DNA from 3 places in the Flexivirga sp. G2 genome. Region 1 is predicted to be linked to each of the others. Evidence: riboswitches for the same ligand, from Rfam matches in the RefSeq annotation. Region 1 holds a riboswitch; each other region holds the start of a gene.
What was found. A riboswitch is a leader RNA that binds a small molecule or an ion and turns the genes downstream of it on or off. The one in region 1 is predicted to bind thiamine pyrophosphate.

Region 1 (3,270 bases):
GCCGGCCCGGTCGAGCACGAAAGTGACTCCGGCGTGGTGCAATCCGGCGTCCATCAGCATCTGGTCGAACGCCCGGTTGAGGAAGGTCGCGTAGACCGCGACGACCGGATGCATACCGCCGTACGCCAGGCCCGAGGCCATGGTGACTGCGTGCTGTTCGGCGATGCCGACATCGATGACGCGCTGCGGATAGACCTCGGCGAACTTGTCGAGCCCGACCGGGATCATCATCGCCGCCGTGATCGCGACCAGGTCCGGTCGCTCGGCGCCCAGACGCACCATCTCGTCGCTGAACTCGTCGGTCCAGATGCGACCGGCCACCTCGAAGGGCAGCCCGGTCTCCGGGTTGATCTTGCCGATGCCGTGCATGTGATCGGCCTTGTCGTCCAGGGCCGGCTGGTAGCCGCGCCCCTTCTCGGTGATCACGTGGACGATGCACGGAGCACCGAAGGCCCGCGCGCGGCGCAACGCCTGCTCGATCGCGGCCTCGTCGTGCCCGTCGACCGGCCCGACATACTTGATGCCGAGGTCCTCGAACATGCCCTGCTGCGGGTAGACGATGTCCTTGATCCCGCGTTTGACGCCGTGCAGCGTCTCGTAGGCGAGGCCACCGACCTTCGGCACACCCTTGAGCGTCGTCTTGCCCCAGTCGAGCATCTGCTCGTACTTCCGCGTGGTCCGCAACGCCGCGAGGTGATCGGCGAGACCGCCGATAGTCGGCGCGTAGCTGCGCTCGTTGTCGTTGACGACGATGACGAGCGGCAGGTCACGCTCGACCGCGATGTTGTTGATGGCCTCCCACGACATACCGCCGGTGAGTGCCCCGTCCCCGATCACCGCGACGGTATGGCGGTGCGGCTCACCGCTGAGCACCCGCGCCTTGGCGATGCCTTCTGCCCAGGACAGGGAGGACGACGCGTGCGAGCTCTCGACGATGTCGTGCTCGGACTCCGCACGCGACGGGTACCCGGACAACCCGCCCTGCTTCTTCAGCTTCGAGAAGTCGTGCCGCCCGGTCAGCAGCTTGTGCACGTAGGACTGGTGCCCGGTGTCGAAAACAATGGAGTCCGAAGGCGACTCGAAGACGCGGTGGATGGCGATGGTGAGCTCCACGACACCCAGATTGGGTCCGAGGTGGCCTCCGGTGCGCGAGACCGAGTCGACCAGGAACTCGCGGATCTCCGCCGCGAGATCGTCCAGGCGTTCCGCGGGAAGCCGCCGCAGGTCCTCGGGTGAGGAGATCGTGTCGAGCAGTCCCACGTCGTTCGCGCCTTTCGTTCCTTCGGATTACGCGTCGATCGAGTCTACGCGTCGGTGCACTCGCACCCTGTCAGGACGCCTCACCCGGCCCGTCGGTTGCACCACGATGCCGCTGGTACCGTGGACGGATACATCCACCGACAGGGGAGCGCTTCGGCGCTGAGAGTGCGGCTCGCCCGCAGACCCTTGAACCTGCTCCGGTTAGCACCGGCGAAGGGAGTCATCAATGGCTACTGTCAGCGCGCCCGGCGAACGGTCCGCGATCACCGCACTGCTCGCCTATCGCACCATCGACCTGGTCACCGTCGCCACGCTCGGTGTCGCGTCCGGTGTCGTCTTCTGGGCGTGGTCGAAGGCATGGCTGGGAATCAGCACCCTCGGACTCTTCACGGCTCCACCGGTACTCGGGCTGCTCGCCGGGCCGTGGCTGCTCGGCGGCGTCCTCGGCGGCCTGGTCGTGCGCAAACCCGGTGCCGCTCTTGCCACCGAATTCATCGCCGCCGCCGTTGAGATGCTCGTGGGCAACCAGTGGGGCGCCAGCACCCTGATGTCCGGTCTGCTGCAGGGCCTCGGCGTCGAGGTCGTACTCGCGCTGGTCCTCTACAAGCGTTTCGGTGTCGTCATCGCGGCGCTCGGCGGAGCGATGGCCGGAGCGTTCGAGATCTTCTACGAGTGGCACAGCTACTACTCGGCGTGGACCTGGAACTACAAGCTGGCCTACCTCGGCTGCACCATGCTCTCCGGAGCGATCCTCGCCGGCGTCGTCGGCTGGATCCTGGTCCGTGCGCTGGCCGCCACCGGCGTGCTCGACGCGTTCGGCGCGGGACGTGAGCATCACGCCCGCAACGCGGTGTGAGCGGGGCACACGCCTCCTTCCGCGGCTTCGGCTGGCGTCCGTTGGGGCGTCGCGAAGAGGTCATCAGCGGTCTAGACCTCAGTTTCTCCCCCGGCCAGATCGTCCTGTTGGCCGGCGGCAGCGGCGCCGGCAAATCGACGCTGCTGCGGGCATTGGCGGGTCTACTGGGCGAGGCCGTCCCCGGCGACCAGTCCGGCACGGTCGAGGTCGACGCCCCCTCCGGGATGCTGTTGCAGAACCCGGCGGACTCGCTGGTGGCGGCGACCATCGGCCGTGAGGTCGCCTTCGGCCCGGAGAACCTCGCACTCCCCCGCGACGAGATCTGGCGCCGGGTCCATGACGGTCTCACCCGGGTGGGTCTGCCGTATGACGTGAACCGGCAGACCACGGCACTGTCCGGCGGCGAGCTGCAGCGTCTCGCGCTGGCCGGCGTGCTCGCCATCCGACCCGGGCTGTTGCTGTTGGACGAACCGACGTCGATGCTCGACGACGAGACCGCGGACCAGGTGCGGCGATGCGTCCTGGACGTGGCGCGCGCGACCGGTGCGACCACGGTCGTCGTCGAGCACCGGATCGGGCCGTGGCTCCCGCAGTGCGATCGGGTCATGGTGCTCGACCACGGACAGGTGGTCGCCGACACCACCCCGTCGCGCTTCGTCACCGACCACACGCAGCAGATGCTGGACGCGGGTGTGTGGATGCCGGGCGCACCGGACCCGACGCCGGTCGCGGTCGCTCCGGGTTGGGTGACTCCCGACCGCCCGGGGCCTGCCTTGCACACCGAGGCGTTGCACATCGACCTGACCGTCCGATCGCTGCAGGGCAGGGTGACCCACCGGGCGCTCGACGGCGTGACGACCGACCTGCAGGCCGCTCGACTGACTGCCCTGGTCGGCCCGTCGGGCGCGGGCAAGTCGACCCTGCTCGCGGCCTTCGCCGGCATGCTGCGGCCATCCGCCGGGACCATCACCGGAGCCGAACCGCCGTTCGTGCATCGCCGTTCCCGGCAGCTCGCCGCGGCCGCCGGTTTCGTCCCGCAGAATCCCGAGCACGGCTTCCTCCGAACGACCGTGCGCGACGAAATCGCTTGCACCGCAACCCGACTCGGTCGGTCGGTCGACGTCGACGGCCTGTTGGGGCTGATGCGCCTGGAC
Region 2 (3,270 bases), 750 kb from region 1:
CCGTGGCACTGCAGTCATTGGCCAACCATCCCGGTTGCAGGTGAAGAGGCCCGGGCCAGAGTGCTTTTCGGGATCCGCCCCGCGCACCGCGCAGCGCGTCCTGCAGCAACAGCGTCTCGCATGGCAGCAGCCATGAGGGCGGGCTGCTCGGCCCGAGTCACGGCAGTGGCCAGCAGCACAGCGGAGCAACCCAGCTCCATGGCGAGCGTTGCGTCGGAGGCGGTCCCGATGCCTGCGTCCAGCACGACCGGGACGTCGACCTCGCCGCAGATGAGTTCGATGGCGTGCTGGTTGCGGATGCCGAGGCCGCTGCCGATCGGTGAACCGAGGGGCATCACTGCGGAGCACCCCAGGTCGGCGAGGCGGCGGGCGACGACAAGATCGTCCGTCGTGTACGGCAGGACGCGGAAGCCGTCCCTGATCAGTTGTTCTGCCGCGTTCAGCAGTTCGACGCAGTCGGGTAGCAGTGTGCGGTCGTCGGCGATCACCTCGAGCTTGACCCAGTCGGTCTGGAGTGCCTCGCGGGCCAGCTGGGCCGTCAGGACCGCTTCCCGCGCGGTGTGACACCCGGCGGTGTTGGGAAGCACGTGCACGCCGGAGGCCTGGATGGTCGGCAACAGTCCGCTGACGACCGCGGCGCCGGACCGGCGCATCGAAACGGTCACCACCTGTGTCCCGGTGACCTCGATGCACTCGGCGAAAATCTTTGCCGTCGAGATACCCCCGGATCCGAGAAGTAGTCGGCTGGTCAGTTCTCGACCGCCGAGTTCCCATGTGGTGGCTGACATCTCAGCCTCCTTGGCATGGCTGGATGATCTCGAGTTCGCTCTCGAGCGGAACCGCCGTCACAGCCCACTGCGAGGCGGGTACCACCGCACCGTTGAGAGCGACGGCGAACCATGTCCCCTCCATGCCCTCGATGGTGAGTGTCTGCCGGATCGTGATGCCCGCCCGCCACGGTCGGGATTCACCGTTCAACAGGTATGCCTGGGTCATGAGAGATCTCCTTGGGAGAGTGCGTTGACAACGTGGTCGCCGACGATTTCGGCGGTCAGTGGCGCGAGCAGGAAGCCGTGCCGGTAGTGCCCGGTCGCAACAGTCAGTCCCGGTACCGGCGAACTGCCCAGTACAGGACGGTTGTCCGCCGTCGCCGGGCGGAGGCCCACCCGGTGCGCGACGATCGCGGCGTCGCGCAATTCGGGCACGACGGTGGTCGCGGCCATCAGTAGGTCGTGGGCGGCGCGCACCGTCGGGGTGGTGTCGGCGCCGACCTGCTCGGAGGTCGCCCCGACCGTGATGTGGTGATCGTCGTGGGGTACGAGGTAGACCGGCACCCGGTCGACGCGAGTGCGGATCATCGCACGCACAGCCGGGACAGCGACCTCGAGATCGATCAGTTCGCCCTTCACCGGCCGGACACCGTCCGGGCCACTGAGTTCGGCAGGGAGCACGCCCGGCACGGCGGAGGCTCCACTTCGCCAACCTGCGCAGAGCACGACGTGATCTGCGGTCACGACTCGTTCGGCAACGTCCACCCCGACGACATGTCCCTCGGCGACCCGCAGGCGGCCGGTGCCCTGGACGAACTCGGCGCCGGCCCGTCGAATGGCGGTTCGTAGAGCTGTCAGTGCCCGATTGCGTTCAACGCAAAGATCGTTCGGCAGCCAGGCGGCGCTACGGACCGTGCTGGCGAGGCCGGGCTCCCGACGCCGCAACTCTGTGCGATCGATCAGGTCCGCCGTCACACCGACCTCCGCCAGCAAGCTCAGTCGGCGTTCCAAGCGAGCTTCCTCGTCCTGGTCCATGGCAGCGAGCAGGGTGCCGGTTCGGCGCAACTGGAGGGAGCCGCCGCCGCATCGTTCCAGGTGAGCAGCGAACTCCGGCCATCGGCGTTGCGACCGGGACGTCAGCTCCCACAGGTCGGGCTCGCCGTGGTCGAGCTCGGCGGCCGCCGAGATCATTCCGGCTGCGACAGTGGAGCTGCATCCGGGCAGTTCGGCATCGACGATGACGACCTGCACGCCCCGCCCGACCAATGACCAGGCGATGCTGAGGCCCACGATGCCGCCGCCGAGGACGGCGACGCGGGTCACCGAAGGACGTATCGAGTCCGAAGGGACAGCAGCTGAATTGCACTCATGGCTTCTCCTTGCGCCGGCATGATCCGGATCAAGTCTGGTGACGGTCGGGGCGGTGTCAGCCCCCTCTCAGCCCGGTACCCCGGACTCCCGCGAAGGACGATCGCGACGGTAGCACGTTCTGCCGATCCGGCGACGATGGACGTGACGCGGTGCATAGCGAGGATCGGAATGAGATGCTCGGACGGTGGTGGTGCAGCGATCCAGCGACAACTCGTCGATGACGAAACACCCTCGGCTGGAACCGATTTCGGCTGGGAGGGCGGATGACTTGGGGTTCGTGCGGAGGTGAAATCGCTCGCCGCGAGGATGGCGGAGTCGTGGCAACTCCACGGTGTTCACAAGCGGCTGGCCTACGAACGGACGACCGACGAGTTGGTCGGGGCCGGCAGGCTCCTCGCGCGAGCAGGACGACGCCCCTTCCGCGACGTGCGTCCTGCTGCGCGACGACCCGACACCACCCGGCGGCTACTTGCTGCCGTAGACGAACCTCCGTAACGGCCGCTCGGCCGGCCCGGCGTAGCCTCGCCGCTGCATCAGCGCCGCGGCGACGACCGACACGCTCCAGACGGCGACCGCCGCGATGACCGCGTGTGCATCGGAGTGTCCCCAGTCGAGGGTGAAGGGTGCGAAGAGCGCCATCCAGCAGACCGATTGGAACAGGTAACCGGACAAGGACCGTTGACCGAGCGCCGCGATGGCGCCGGTGACCGGTTGGGAACGACGCAGCCGGATGGCGAGCAGGCCGAAGAGCGCGACATACCCCGGACCGGCATACTCGCCGGCGATGTTCGACAGCGCGGCGAACCGATCGATGGTGTCCGCCGAGGCATGGATGGCACCGGCGCCGGCAAGGGCATAGGGGAGTCCGGCCGCTACAGCGAGCGAGAGGCCGCCGATCGCGGTGCGGCGCAACAGCTTCACGTGTCGCTCCGGATGCTCCAGGATCCCCTTGTTGGCCGCCCAGATGCCGAGCCAGACGATGACGATGAACGGGAGCACCTGCAGGGTGTGCGCCGGCCACTCGGTGAGCCGATGCGCCAGCGACGAGGCGTACGACGACGCGGAGAGTGAGTCCGTCGGCGTGTTCACGAAGCCTGCGGATCCGCCGTCGCCAGTGAGCGCGCGGACG
Region 3 (3,270 bases), 1.0 Mb from region 1:
CTGACCGCGACCGTCCCACCGGTTCGCCGGGACAGGTCACGAGCGGAATCGACAGCGGCCTCGGTGCCGACAGTGCTGTCGACGCCTCGACCGCCACCGTCGACGCCGGACAGGCTCATCACCTCCGAGGCATTACCGCGTATGACGGTCGGGCGCAGCGGCACCAATTGGGCACTGACTCGATCCCGCAACGGCAGCCCACCAACCGCGACGGGGTCCAGCACCCACGGTGTCTCGGCGCTGCCGGCCGCCTCGGCGGTGGCGACCATCGTCTCCCCGGATGCCGGGGAGATGGTTCCGAGATTGATCAGCACGGCGTCCGAGACACCCGCGAAAACCGTTGCCTCCTCGCGATTGTCGACCATCGCCGGAGCTGCACCGAGGGCCAGCAGCGTGTTCGCGGTGAATCCGGTGACCACGGAGTTCGTGATGCACTGCACCAGTGGCGCGCGCTCGCGCAGTGTCTCGAGCAGTGCGCCGACCTCTGTCGCATTCGGCTGATTCGTCACCACGGCCACCGTTCCCCGCGCACCGCGGCATCCCAGAACATCCACTCGTAGCGGGTCGCCGTCTCGACATGCTGCGCCATGTCGGCGAGCGCGCTGTCCGACACACCGGTGGCCACGGCGTCGACCACGTCGAGCACCTGCGCGACGCTCTCCGCGAAGCCGGGCGCGGCATACGCCTCGACCCAGCGGGCGTAGACCGGGTCGGCCGATCCGTCGCGCTCGAGGGCTCGACCCACCTGCTCGTAGATCCAGTAGCACGGGAGCACCGCCGCGAGACCTTCGTGGAACGGTCGCAGGGCGCACACCGACAGCAGATAGCTCGTGTATGCCGTGGTGGCCGGAGACTTCGGTGTGCTGCGCAGCAGAGCCGGGTCGAGACCGGCGTCCCGCAGCAGCGCCGGATGCAATTCCAGCTCGGTCGCGACCGCTGCGCTCGCGTGCGCGGCCAGGATCGGCGCGACCGGCGTCGGCGCCTTGGCAGCCAGCAAGGACAATGCTCGCGCGTACTCCGCGAGATACAGCGTGTCCTGAATGATGAAGTGTCCGAACGCTTCTCGCGGCAGGGACCCGTCGGACAGGCCGTGCAGGAAGTCGTGTGCGAGCACCCGCTTGAGGCCGTCCTCCATCGGTGCTCCGAGCACCGGCCACCAGGCGTATGACGTCGTCGACATGCCGTTCAAATCCCTTCCTCCGCCGGCATTGTCCGGCTCAGGTTGTGGCGGTCGGCGACGGCGGTCGCCCTCTCAGCCCGGTCCTTCCGAGCTCCCGCGGGTTGTCGGCACCACCGTATCGGGCGATGCCCTGCTCCACCGCGCCAGGTCAGCCCAGCGCGCTGGTCACGTCGCGCACGAGGTCGTCGGCGTCTTCGAGACCCACCGACAACCGCAGCACCCCGTCCGTGATCCCGACGGCCGCCCGAGCCTCGGCCCCCATCCGACGGTGCGTCGTCGTTGCCGGGTGCGTGATGAGCGACTTGGAGTCACCGAGATTGTTCGAGATATCAATGATCTCAAGGGAGTTCATCAGCTCGAAGGCCTCATCCTTGCCTCCGTCGAGCTCGAAGGTGACGACGGTCCCGCCGCCCGTCATCTGCCGCTTGGCCAGTTCGAACTGCGCGTGCGACTCCAGGAACGGGTACCACACCCGCCGGACGGACGAATGCTCCTGCAGGGCCGTTGCGAGTCGCATCGCGGACGCGGCCTGTGCCTCGACCCGCAGCCGCATGGTCTCCAGGCCCTTGACCAGCACCCACGCGTTGAACGCGGACATGGTCGGCCCGGTATGCCGCAAGAGGTTCTCCACCGGACCATGGATGTAGTCCTCCGGTCCGAGGATCGCGCCGCCGAGCACCCGTCCCTGGCCGTCGATGTGCTTGGTCGCCGAGTAGACGACGATGTCGGCCCCGTGCTGCAGCGGCCGGGAGAAGACCGGCGTGCCGAACACGTTGTCCACGACCACCTTCGCGCCGACCGCGTGGGCGTGCTGGGTCACGAACTCGAGGTCGACCAGCTCCTGCATGGGGTTGCTGGGAGTCTCGAAGAACACCGCGGCGGTGGGCTCGGACAGCGCCGCCCGCCACTGTTCGTTGTCGGCGCCGTCGACGAAGACGGTCTGCACACCCCACCGCGGCAGGATCTCGTCCAGGATCACGAAGCACGATCCGAACAGGCCGCGCGCCGCGACCACCCGGTCCCCCGCACCGAGCAGAGCGGCCAACGCGGTGAAGACCGCGCCCATGCCGGAGCCGGTGGCGTAACACGCCTCGGCGCCCTCCAGTTGCCGCAGTCGCTCCTCGAAGACGGCGACGGTGGGGTTGCCGTAGCGGCTGTAGACGAATCGATCGGCGTCACCGGAGAACGCGGCCTCTGCGTCCTGCGCCGTCTCGTAGACGAAACCGGAGGTCAGGTAGAGCGCTTCGGACGTCTCCTCGAATCCGCTGCGAGCCAGACCGCCTCGCACCGCAACCGTGTCCGGGGACCATTCGTTCGAGGATGACGTCATGGTCTGCAGCCTTGCACACGCCGACGGAGGCCCACGGGGGCGTCCGGCCTACGGCCGCAGGCCGGGTCCTACCTCAGGTGGTGGGTGTCGTTGGTGTAGGCGACGCTCGCACTGCCGTCGGCATACACATGGATCTCGGTGAGCGACGCCGGGTCGGCGTGGAGCAGCCACGCCTGCCCGAAACCGAGGCCGAGGAGCGAGCGCAGCACCACCAGAATCGGCATCCGGTGTGTGGCGACGACAACGGTGCCGCCGTGCGCAAGTGCGCGTTCACGCGCCGCGTCCACCCGGCCGCTCAGCTCGAGGTGGGTCTCCCCACCGTCGACACGGAAGTCGTCCTCGACCCGCATCCGAGCCGGATCGCCGGGGAAACGCTCACCGATCTCCGCATAGCTCAGGCCGTCCCAGACCCCGAAGGCCTGCTCGTCCCAGTCCTCGTCGCAGATCGGCTGGACACCGAGCACGCGAGCCGCGGCCGCACCGGTCTGGCGCGCGCGGGCCAGTGACGATGTCACGACCGTGACCGGCCCGGTCACCAGCTCGCCGAGTGCGGCCGCTGCCTTCTCCGCCTGCGCCGCACCCGTCGCGTTGAGTTGCGGATCCGATCCGCCGCGACCGTCCAGCCGTCCGCCGACGGTGAAGTCGGTGACCCCGTGGCGGAGCAGGATCAGCCGGGTCTGCACGGTGCGCTTCGGCAGCGACGGGCGCGACTCCGGCACCGGCGCCGCATCCGCGTCGGCGCCCGCTTCCATGCCCTCTT

Region 2: it holds a riboswitch for thiamine pyrophosphate, as region 1 does, so the genes downstream of both, thiO (glycine oxidase ThiO) here and ACZ50J_RS09145 (ECF transporter S component) in region 1, are expected to answer to the same signal.
Region 3: it holds a riboswitch for thiamine pyrophosphate, as region 1 does, so the genes downstream of both, ACZ50J_RS14245 (TenA family protein) here and ACZ50J_RS09145 (ECF transporter S component) in region 1, are expected to answer to the same signal.

The regions. Positions count from the first base shown of each region.
Region 1 is NZ_AP039675.1:1,920,622-1,923,891, reverse strand. It holds gene dxs (1-deoxy-D-xylulose-5-phosphate synthase) at 1-1,260, opposite strand, end outside; TPP riboswitch at 1,393-1,496, shown strand; gene ACZ50J_RS09145 (ECF transporter S component) at 1,487-2,116, shown strand; gene ACZ50J_RS09140 (ABC transporter ATP-binding protein) at 2,113-3,270, shown strand, end outside.
Region 2 is NZ_AP039675.1:2,674,407-2,677,676, reverse strand. It holds gene ACZ50J_RS13035 (thiamine phosphate synthase) at 1-18, opposite strand, end outside; gene thiG (thiazole synthase) at 15-788, opposite strand; gene thiS (sulfur carrier protein ThiS) at 790-996, opposite strand; gene thiO (glycine oxidase ThiO) at 993-2,093, opposite strand; TPP riboswitch at 2,130-2,242, opposite strand; gene ACZ50J_RS13015 (DUF418 domain-containing protein) at 2,607-3,270, opposite strand, start outside.
Region 3 is NZ_AP039675.1:2,940,654-2,943,923, forward strand. It holds gene thiM (hydroxyethylthiazole kinase) at 1-509, opposite strand, end outside; gene ACZ50J_RS14245 (TenA family protein) at 506-1,180, opposite strand; TPP riboswitch at 1,178-1,288, opposite strand; gene ACZ50J_RS14250 (O-succinylhomoserine sulfhydrylase) at 1,329-2,510, opposite strand; gene ACZ50J_RS14255 (bifunctional RNase H/acid phosphatase) at 2,579-3,270, opposite strand, start outside.